DNA from 3 places in the Paenibacillus sp. FSL H7-0442 genome. Region 3 is predicted to be linked to each of the others. Evidence: riboswitches for the same ligand, from Rfam matches in the RefSeq annotation. Region 3 holds a riboswitch; each other region holds the start of a gene.
The links. A riboswitch is a leader RNA that binds a small molecule or an ion and turns the genes downstream of it on or off. The one in region 3 is predicted to bind cyclic di-AMP.
Positions count from the first base shown of each region.

Region 1: linked by a shared signal. The riboswitch ahead of MHH57_RS00140 (3D domain-containing protein) and the one ahead of MHH57_RS13305 (3D domain-containing protein) in region 3 are both predicted to bind cyclic di-AMP.
Region 2: linked by a shared signal. The riboswitch ahead of MHH57_RS20105 (TrkH family potassium uptake protein) and the one ahead of MHH57_RS13305 (3D domain-containing protein) in region 3 are both predicted to bind cyclic di-AMP.

Region 1 is NZ_CP151963.1:28,939-32,219, forward strand. Features, by position in the region: gene MHH57_RS00130 (HD domain-containing protein) at 1-13, shown strand, start outside; gene MHH57_RS00135 (TatD family hydrolase) at 56-826, shown strand; cyclic di-AMP (ydaO/yuaA leader) riboswitch at 1,028-1,310, shown strand; gene MHH57_RS00140 (3D domain-containing protein) at 1,582-2,730, shown strand; gene rnmV (ribonuclease M5) at 2,877-3,281, shown strand, end outside.
Region 2 is NZ_CP151963.1:4,559,363-4,562,643, reverse strand. Features, by position in the region: gene MHH57_RS20110 (type II CAAX endopeptidase family protein) at 1-891, opposite strand, end outside; cyclic di-AMP (ydaO/yuaA leader) riboswitch at 1,153-1,306, shown strand; gene MHH57_RS20105 (TrkH family potassium uptake protein) at 1,720-3,060, shown strand; gene MHH57_RS20100 (TrkA family potassium uptake protein) at 3,079-3,281, shown strand, end outside.
Region 3 is NZ_CP151963.1:3,072,061-3,075,341, reverse strand. Features, by position in the region: gene MHH57_RS13315 (ABC transporter substrate-binding protein/permease) at 1-151, shown strand, start outside; gene MHH57_RS13310 (amino acid ABC transporter ATP-binding protein) at 138-860, shown strand; cyclic di-AMP (ydaO/yuaA leader) riboswitch at 1,091-1,259, shown strand; gene MHH57_RS13305 (3D domain-containing protein) at 1,266-1,934, shown strand; gene MHH57_RS13300 (polysaccharide deacetylase family protein) at 2,128-2,934, opposite strand; gene MHH57_RS13295 (NADH:flavin oxidoreductase/NADH oxidase) at 3,240-3,281, shown strand, end outside.

The sequences.
Region 1 (3,281 bases), 2.7 Mb from region 3:
TGTCAAAGAATAGACAACTATATAGAAATGTAAGTAAAAAAAGGAGATGTAAACCTTGGATTTATTCGACACTCATACTCACTTGGATGCGCCACAATTTGACGAAGATCGTGAAGAAGTTATAGCACGTGCTGTCGAATCAGGAGTAACGCGGATGATCAATATCGGATTTAATCGTGAGACCATTCCATCCACCATGAAATTGGCCGAGACGTATGATTTTATTTATGCGGCAGTTGGATGGCACCCACAGGATGCGATTACAATGCAAGAGGGCGATTTAGAATGGATTGCATCGTTATGTAGTCATAAGAAGGTCGTAGCCATCGGAGAGATCGGTCTGGATTATTATTGGGATACATCACCGAAGGATATTCAGCATCGGGTGTTTCGAAATCAAATTGGTCTGGCTCGTGAGCTCAAAATGCCCATTGTTATTCATAACCGGGATGCCCATGAAGATATTGTTAGGATTTTGCGTGAGGAAAAAGCGAGTGAGATTGGCGGAGTCATGCACTCCTTTTCTGGGAGCTGGGAGACAGCCCAAATGGTGCTGGATATGGGATTTCACCTTTCCTTCGGTGGTCCAATAACGTTTAAAAATGCCAAGCAGCCAAAAGAGGTGCTCGCACAGGTGCCACTGGACCGTCTGCTCATTGAAACGGACGCGCCCTACCTGACGCCGCATCCGTTTCGCGGGAAGCGAAATGAGTCTGCGCATGTGAGACTGGTAGCAGAGGCTGCAGCCCAAATCAAGGGGATTACAGTGGAGGAATTAGTGTCAATAACGACCCAAAATGCCTTGGAACGATTTGACATTCAATAAAAAAGCGAAGAAATCGATCAAAATAAAGAGATAGACGAAGCTAATCATGAATTTGTTGCAGGAAACTCGAGAATATTACAATATTTTAACCGAATATTTTGAAAAATGTACTTGAAACCTGCTTTACAACATGCATGGAAACAGGATATCATCTTTTCAGTGAATTGTTGTTTGAATGTAAACATCAACAAGTCATTTCATGAACCAGTCTCGCTGAGTCCCTTTTACAGGGAACGGGGGAACCGATATGGCTTACAGTACGTCCGGCTTATGTGCAAGAAGGGAACGTCTCTTCCGCCAGCCGGCTCGACCTAAATTCTTTTCCCAGATGGGATTGAACAGGTAGAGGAGCCGTATTTCGATTTCTTTCTGGGTCTTCGGGGTGAATGTGAAGGCGACCGCCATGAGCGGTTGACCCAAGCTAGGGCGACTCTCTACGTCCGAACCCGACAGCTAACCCCGTAAGCGTAACAAGAGAGAAGCCATCTCGTGCATGAGTTTTCCCGCATATTCACACATGCCGGAAGCCACGAAAGAGCTCTCTAGTCTCTTTCTTTGGCTTTTTTTGTTGTGAATAAAAGAAAATCTGTCATCATACTGTGGTTAAACAGGGGAGGACAGCATGCCGCGAAGACGGGTACATGGTGCAGGACAGTCGCAGTTTGGGCTTGTCTTGTAGAAAATCTGTTATAGTCACGTCAAATCTCAACTATGTCTTACTCCAGACGGCGGGCTATGTAAGGAGGACGGAGGAAATGGGCATTTTCCAAAAAGAGGAGACCCATGAGTCACGCTCATCCAGCATGTCTTACGTATTGCGTTGGAAGCAAGAGAATGTGCGCCAGGCTGCTTTGGTTGCTATTTTTCTAATCGCGCTAACGATTATGATTTCAATTCTGATGTACACGCAATCTAAAAAACAAGTCTTTTTTGTCATTGATGGCAAGGCATCTGCGGTAGAAACCCGGGAATCCAAGCTTCAAGATTTGCTGAGCGAGCATTCCATTTCACTTCAGCCGCATGATACAATTTCTATGCCGCTAAATGGAGCAGTACAGGATGGGGACCGCGTAGTCATTAAACGTGCCAATCAAGTTAAAGTATCTTCAGGCAATGAGACGAAAAAGCTGTACACAACAGAAAATACAGTAGAAGGTGCCATTCGTACCTCGGGCTATAAATTATCGTCAACGGATAAAGTTTATCCTGCGTTGGATGCCTCTGTTTCGTCTAACATGGACATAAAAATCGTCCGTGTGAAGAAACAGCAGGTCGAACAGAAAAAACAGGTGCCTTATCAGGTCATCAAAACGGCCGATCCAAGTCTTTATAAAGGCGATAATCGGGTCATTCAAAGCGGCAAATCGGGTGTGGTAGTCCAGCACGTTCAAAAGGTATATCATGATGGAAAGTTGGTATCCAAACAGCTGGTTAACAAGGAAGTTGCACAGAACCGTGTGGATAAGGTTATTGCGGTAGGAACGAAGAAAAAGCCGGTCGTTCTTGCTGCTTCCGTCGGTCCCAATGATGCGGTTAAGACAACAACGGTTAGTTCGGGCAGTGCTGTCCGTAAAGCAGGCGTCAATTTTAAATATAGCAAAGTTTTACAAAATGTCTCCATGACGGCGTATTCCTCACAGGAGCCAGGTATCGGTACACGTACTGCATCCGGCACGCGCGTGACGGAAGGTCGTACCATCGCTGTCGATCCGAGTATAATTCCAATCGGCTGGTGGGTGTATATCGAAGGGGTGGGCTTCCGCCGTGCGGAGGATACCGGTGGCGCGATTAAAGGCCACAAAATCGATGTGTATTATGAGAGTTTGAGCCGAGCCAACCAATTTGGTCGTAAGCACGGTAAAACCGTATATGTTATCGGACCGGTAAAGCCTGAAATCAACTAAAACAGGTTGTGTATGTTGAGGGCAATGCGATAGTATTAACAACATAGTTATGCCATGCTAAGAAGAGGATATCCTCTTCTTATTTTGTTTTCAAAAGCAGGGAAAGATAAATATAGCTTGCTGTGTAGCAGTGGAGGGAAATGCAAATGATCAAGGAAGTGATCGTGGTAGAGGGCCGGGATGATACGGTGGCCATTCGCCGCGCTGTTGAAGCGGATACGATAGAAACTGGCGGCTCAGCCATTAATAAAATGACGCTGCGTAAAATTGCATTGGCGCAGGAGCGGCGGGGGGTCATCATTTTAACCGATCCCGATCATGCAGGGGAGCGCATCCGTAAGATTATCGCTTCCAAGGTACCCGGCTGCAAGCAGGCCTTTATACCCGAGGCAGAAGCGACGCGCAAAGGAGATATTGGTGTGGAGAATGCCTCACCGGAAGCGATCAGACACGCTCTCGCACGGGTTCATACGACAGTAGAAGGCGCCGACCCGCTGATTGAGTGGGCGGACCTGATTGATGCTGGACTTATCACCCACCCCAATGCTGCT
Region 2 (3,281 bases), 1.5 Mb from region 3:
AACGGATAGAACAATGCCGCGTACAAATGAAGTATGTCGTCGGGTGAGTGATGCATACACAATGGCAAGTACACCCAGCACAAAGCTAAATAGGGCATAACCCGCATAGGTCATCCAATTCGCCCAAAATGTTTGCTTTTCGATATAATCGGTATAGGATGACGGGGCCGAAAAGCTTTGAGTGAAGGAGCGAACATCACCGTCTTCAAAAGTAAAAGCCAGTGTAAGTACCGAGGCGCCGATTTTTTTATCGTCCACGGTATACTTTAATCCGCCTTCTTGTTCAGTGGTCGCGAGCTTCAAGTCCGACGGCTTAAAGCCAAAGCGCTTCACCCATACAGCGGCCGCCTGCTCCTTGGCTTCAAGCGTCATGCCGTCCTCAGCCACACGTACAAGCCTGTTACGTGCTTGTTCATCCGTAGAAATATCAGCCTGCGTGTAATTGGTGCTGGAGGTGATCCGTTTAAAACTAACGACCTTCCCAGTGGATAAATCTACATGAATTTGCAGCTTGCTCTTCGCTGAGGATTCAGGCAGATCGACCCGAAAGGTTTCGTAAGGGTAATTTTTCTTCCATGTACGGTCGTACTGTTGAAGCAGTTTTTCTCTAGATAAATAACCGTACAAATCTGTTTCGGCCTGATAGGTCACGACAGGCTCCTCTGGCTGTGATTCAGTATAGCCCAGCTCGGAGCGGGCGAAGTCCAATGCGTGTATGACCGCTTCTTGTTTGCTGATGACCTTTGCGTTCATTACTGATTCTGGACTTGGATTGCTAAGCGAGGGAATAAGCAATTGAAAGATAAAAAAGCAAATCAGGCCAATCCCGCCCAGCAAGCCTAATTTTTTGAAGTTGGCCGTGAGCACGACCGGTTTCCCGATAGGATTCATGAGTTTCCTCCTTAATCTGTAAATAAGAACATCCATTAAAGATATCATACTGCACAGGTTCCCGCCAACAGACCAGCGATATTCATGAAAATAGAGTGAAAGCACTTTAAAGTTCCAATAAAATAAGATAAGCTGCGATTAAACGATGCCCATTCGCAAAATAAAGCCAATTTCACGTTTTTTCGACGAAATCGGTTTTGTGATCTGGATATAGAAGGATTATAATCTTGAGGCAATGCCTATAAAATACATAGGTAATGATATACAGTTGAGCCGAATTTCTATGGGAAAACGGGGGAACCATGTTACTGGGGTGAATTTTACAGCCGATCACTGGTGGATCGGAAGTGTAAATAGGGCATACTGTGCTGCCCGAATCCGTCAGCTAACCTCGTAGGCTATGAGCAGGAACCAAGTCAGGCACTCGGTTTTCCGGTGTCTTTTTTTGTGCGTATAAAAGTGTTTGGATTGGTTAGATAGACCGCTGCGGGTGCAGATTATTCTTCCGATTGCTGTTATCCCCGGATTTTTTGATTGTATACCCCCTTTAATGGTTAAAATCCGGAGATAAAGGCAAACGCTTCGCTTCTTCAGAACAATTCTGCCCCCTTCGCTACTGCCCGCCAATAGCACAGGGGACCGAGTAGTGCTTGACATGCATTCTTCCTGTATTCAGGGAATGCTAATTATAGTTAACTAAGGTTTGGAAAAATCAAAAAATTCAGGGGCAACGACGATCGGAAGATCAAATGGAACGCGTAGCGAGCTTACACCGTATTAAATCACTGTTTTTATAGTTTTAAGGATTAGGAGAGAAGTGATGAATAGATGAATCCCAATGCAAGCTGGCTCCGGCTTTCTCCACCGCAGATATTCGTTGCGGGCTTTGCCATTATCATTCTAATAGGTAGTTTATTGTTAATGCTGCCGATCTCCAATACAACAGGAAAGCCACTTGCGTTTGTAGACGCTTTGTTTACTGCCGCTTCCGCGACCTGTGTTACAGGGCTTGTCGTAAAGGATACGGGGACCTTTTTTACAACCTTTGGTCAAGTTGTTATCGTGGCGCTCATTCAGATCGGCGGTCTGGGCTTTATGACCATGGCTACCTTAATCGCGCTGGTGTTCAAACGTCGGATTTCCTTGCGGGAGCGCCTCATTTTACAGGAAGCGATGAATCAGACCTCTGTCGAAGGAATTGTCGGATTGATCCGTAAGGTGCTGTTGTACTCGCTGGTCATTGAGGGCATATGTGCTGTAATATTTGCGATTCGCTGGTCGTTTGATATGCCTGTAGGCAGGGCGATTTATTTTGGGATTTGGCATGCCATCTCCATGTTTAACAATGCTGGTTTTGACTTATTCGGGCACTTTCGCAGCCTAACAGGTTATGTATATGATCCGATTGTTAATTTTACAGCCATGTTTTTGATTATTTCAGGCGGCATTGGTTTTGTAGTGATGTCAGACCTGGCAGAATATCGCAAGCGTAAGAGACTGTCCTTGCATACCAAGGTGGTACTCAGCATGACGGGCGCTCTGATTGTAGTCGGCACGCTCGTGATTTTTGTGTTTGAGTTTACGAATCCAAAGACTCTTGGCTCGCTTGATTGGGGTGGTAAACTGCTGGGATCTTTATTCCAGTCTGTTACTCCCCGTACCGCAGGTGCCAATACACTGGACATTGCAGGCTTGCGGCAGGCTACGCAGTTTTTTATCATCATACTCATGTTTATCGGGGCTTCTCCTGGCTCCACTGGAGGCGGGATTAAGACCACAACATTCGCGCTGCTCATTGGAGCAGTGATTTCGATGCTGCGGGGGCGGGAAGATATTGTGCTGTTCAGGTATCGACTTGCGCAGGGACGAATTTACAAGGCTTTGACCATTACACTGCTGGGGCTGCTGTTCGTGATCGGGGTGACGATGATTTTGTCAGCAACCGAAGATCATCATTTTCTGATGATCTTGTTCGAGACGGTGTCTGCGTTTGGTACGGTGGGGCTGTCGATGGGGCTTACACCTGATTTGACAGTCATAGGCAAGCTGGTGATTACCCTGACGATGTTTGCAGGTAGACTGGGGCCACTCACGCTAGCTTATGCACTGGGGCCGAAAAAGGGTAAAGAATTATATCGTCATCCGGAAGGTAAAATGATTATAGGATAAGGGAGTTTTCGAGTAGACATGAAAACGCAGCAGTTTGTAGTTATTGGCTTGGGGCGGTTTGGCTCAAGCCTAGCTTTGCAATTGGTGGATATGGGGTGCGAGGTGCTAGGCATTGACCGGAATGAGGATGTTGTGGACAGTATGAGTGAGATGTTGACACATACTGTCGTGGCGGACGCTACCGATGAAGACTCATTGCGATCACTGGGCATCCGTAATTT
Region 3 (3,281 bases):
TATGTATCAAGCCCAGGTCATTAAGAATATTACCTATGAAGGATTAAGTCCGTTCATAATCACAGCCGCTATTTATTTTGTAATGACATTCAGCTTGTCTAAGCTGCTTGGTTTATGGGAAAGGAAGTTGAGAGCCAGTGATCACCGTTAAACAATTGCGTAAATCGTTCGGCAAGAATGAGATTTTAAAAGGCATTGATATAGATATCGCCAAAGGAGAAGTTGTCGTTATCATCGGTCCCAGCGGTTCGGGGAAGAGTACGTTTTTGCGTTGTATGAATCTGTTAGAACAGCCGACGGATGGGGAGATTTTATTTGAGGGCGAGCCGATTACAGCTCGTGGTCATAATATTAATGTAACCCGGGAAAAAATGGGGATGGTGTTCCAGCATTTTAATCTGTTCCCACACAAAACAGTGTTGCAGAACCTGACGCTTGCACCGACGCAGGTTAGAAAACAGTCAGGTAAGGAAGCGGAAAAAATTGCATTAGAACTCCTGCGTACCGTGGGGCTCGAGGATAAGAAGAATACCTATCCGAACCAGCTATCCGGTGGTCAGAAGCAACGTATTGCGATTGCGCGTGCTTTGGCCATGCAGCCGCACGTAATGCTGTTCGATGAGCCGACTTCTGCATTGGACCCTGAAATGGTTGGAGAGGTTCTGGATGTAATGAAGAAGCTCGCCGAAGGCGGTATGACAATGGTAATTGTAACGCATGAAATGGGCTTTGCCCGCGAGGTAGGCGATCGAATTATCTTTATGGATAACGGTCAAATTGTGGAGCAGGGTGCACCAGACCAGGTATTTGGCACTCCAAGCCATGATCGCACTCGTGATTTTCTTGCCAAAGTATTGTAAGAAAGTACTGATCTAATCATAAAAGAGCTCTCCGTTGACGGAGGGCTTTTCTTTTTTTGTCACCATTTCCCCATACTTTCGTAACAAATATAGATTTCTTGATGACAAAATTGTAACGAGTGTAGTATGATGTTCAGGGTTCCCAACATTTTCATGCGGATAAGGTTACAAAATTGTGATATTATGCAGTAAGCCAAAACTTACCGGGACAGCATGCGGTTAGACAAGCGCTGAAATGCTGGCCCAAACTATGGGAAGTGCGGGGGACGTAACAACGGCAGCCATTCCGATACGTCATAAGACGATGAGGAATATGCCTAGGGGTGAATTGCACGAGCATAGGGCTTCTCCTGAGTCCGAATCCGACAGCTAACTTCGCAGGCATAAAAGAGGAGGTACATATCTTTGAAACATTTAAAACATATTGGTAAAACGATGAAAATTGCGGTGCTTGCCGCAGCTATTGCAGGGTTGGCACAGACAGCTGGAATAGCGGATGCTGCCTCGCTTCACACTGCCAAAGAGGGCGATACCTTCTTTTTGCTTGCTCAGCGTTATGGAGTATCGGTAGACGAGCTAACAAAGGCTAACCCAAACATTGCTTCCAGCAATATATATGCAGGTCTGCAAATTAAGGTGCCTGGCGAAAAAAGTGTAAAGGCAGCTTCGGAATCGAAGCCGCAGCTTCTTACGGAGAAAGCAGCAGCGAATGAGGCGCCAACGATTGAAGCTTGGGGTAAAACATTCAACTATAGCAAAATAGTTGACGTTAAGGCTTCAGCGTATTCTGCCGCAGCCGATGAGAATGGTAAATGGGGCGCAGTGGACTACTACGGCAATCCGCTTAAACTAGGTACAATTGCGGTAGATCCTAACGTCATTCCGATGGGCACGAAAGTACTGGTTACAGGCTACTCCCATCCAGGTTTGCCGGATCATTCTTTTGTAGCTGTCGCTCGCGATCAGGGCAGCGCCATTACAGGAAAGCGGATTGATATCTTTATTCCAGGCAACAAATCATTTGTGAACGACTTTGGATTTCAAAATGTGAAGCTGTACGTTATTGATAAATAGCATTGTACGTATATACAGTTTAATTAAACATAATATATATTATGTAAACATAACGCCTATATCCGTATATATCTAGGTCGGACTCTTATCAGGTCCTATCCGTAAAAAGGCTGTCTTGACGAGCAGAATACTTCTGCTGGTAAGACAGCCTTTTTACGTTGCTTTAGCTTGGACCTCAATTATAAACATACTGTTATTTTCGTTCCGATGTGTGGAGTAGCCGGGGGACTGTCACAAATTTGTAGCCCTTAGCTTTTAGAGAGTGAATTAGACCCGGCAAAGCTTGGATAGTGCCTTGCAAGTTGGAACTTTGACCTCCACCAGCGTGCATTAAAATAATAGAGCCAGGCCCTGTAGCTGGAATCACATTTCGCTGAATTTGTGTTTTACTTAGTCCCTTCCAGTCGAGAGAGTCTACATTCCAGTTGACAATCATGTAGCCATGACTACGTGCCCACTTTATTTGAGGCTCTGTAATTTCACCGTAGGGTGGACGAATCAACTTGGGGCGAAAACCTGCGCTGGCTTGTAAAATACGTTCTGTTTTTGTAATCTGGTTGCGAAAGCGTTCTGGTGTAGCCTTCCTAAAATCCGGATGAGTATAGGAATGATTTCCTATAGCATGGCCTTCACGGATAATACGACGTATAATCCCCGGATGCTTTTCCGCACGGTGACCGACGATGAAAAAGGTGGCTTTGATGCCGTTGGCGTGTAATACGTCCAAAACCTGCGGCGTATACCTAGAATCGGGCACATCATCAAAGGTTAAGGCAATTTGGCGGGTGTGTGGGCCGCACATTTTAAAAATGTCCGCATGTTTTTTACGCAACATTGCTAATGTAGGAGTAGCTCGATCTGTACTCAGATGTACAGAAGAAGCAACAGCTGCTTCCTTGGGATGGGGCGTTCCGATCTTGGGAGGCGCATCCGCGTGAACGGGTAAACTTGAAAATGCTAGTAACAGTGCCAAGCATGGCAACACTCCCCTGTACGGCATATGTATCCCCCCTTTTCGTGCAGTGGTACCTAGTGGTGCTCTCGACTATTATGTACCTGTCCTATTAAAAATATGCTGGTTACCAAGTTAGGCTCATAAACGTCTGGAAAGAAGTTCGCGATGAAATGATTATCAATGAAGATGATGGAGCTAAACGTACATATTCTCTTAAACATGACCGAAAACAAGAGCATTTTCGCAAGTTTTAGCCTTACAACGGATTCGGTATCCCGTGACAGCTGGTGTATAATGGGGTTGCAATTCATAATTATACAGACATGGAATTGAAGGAAGGAAGGATAAAAGTGACCGACTTGTTTACTCCTTATCAATTAAAGGGGCTTTCT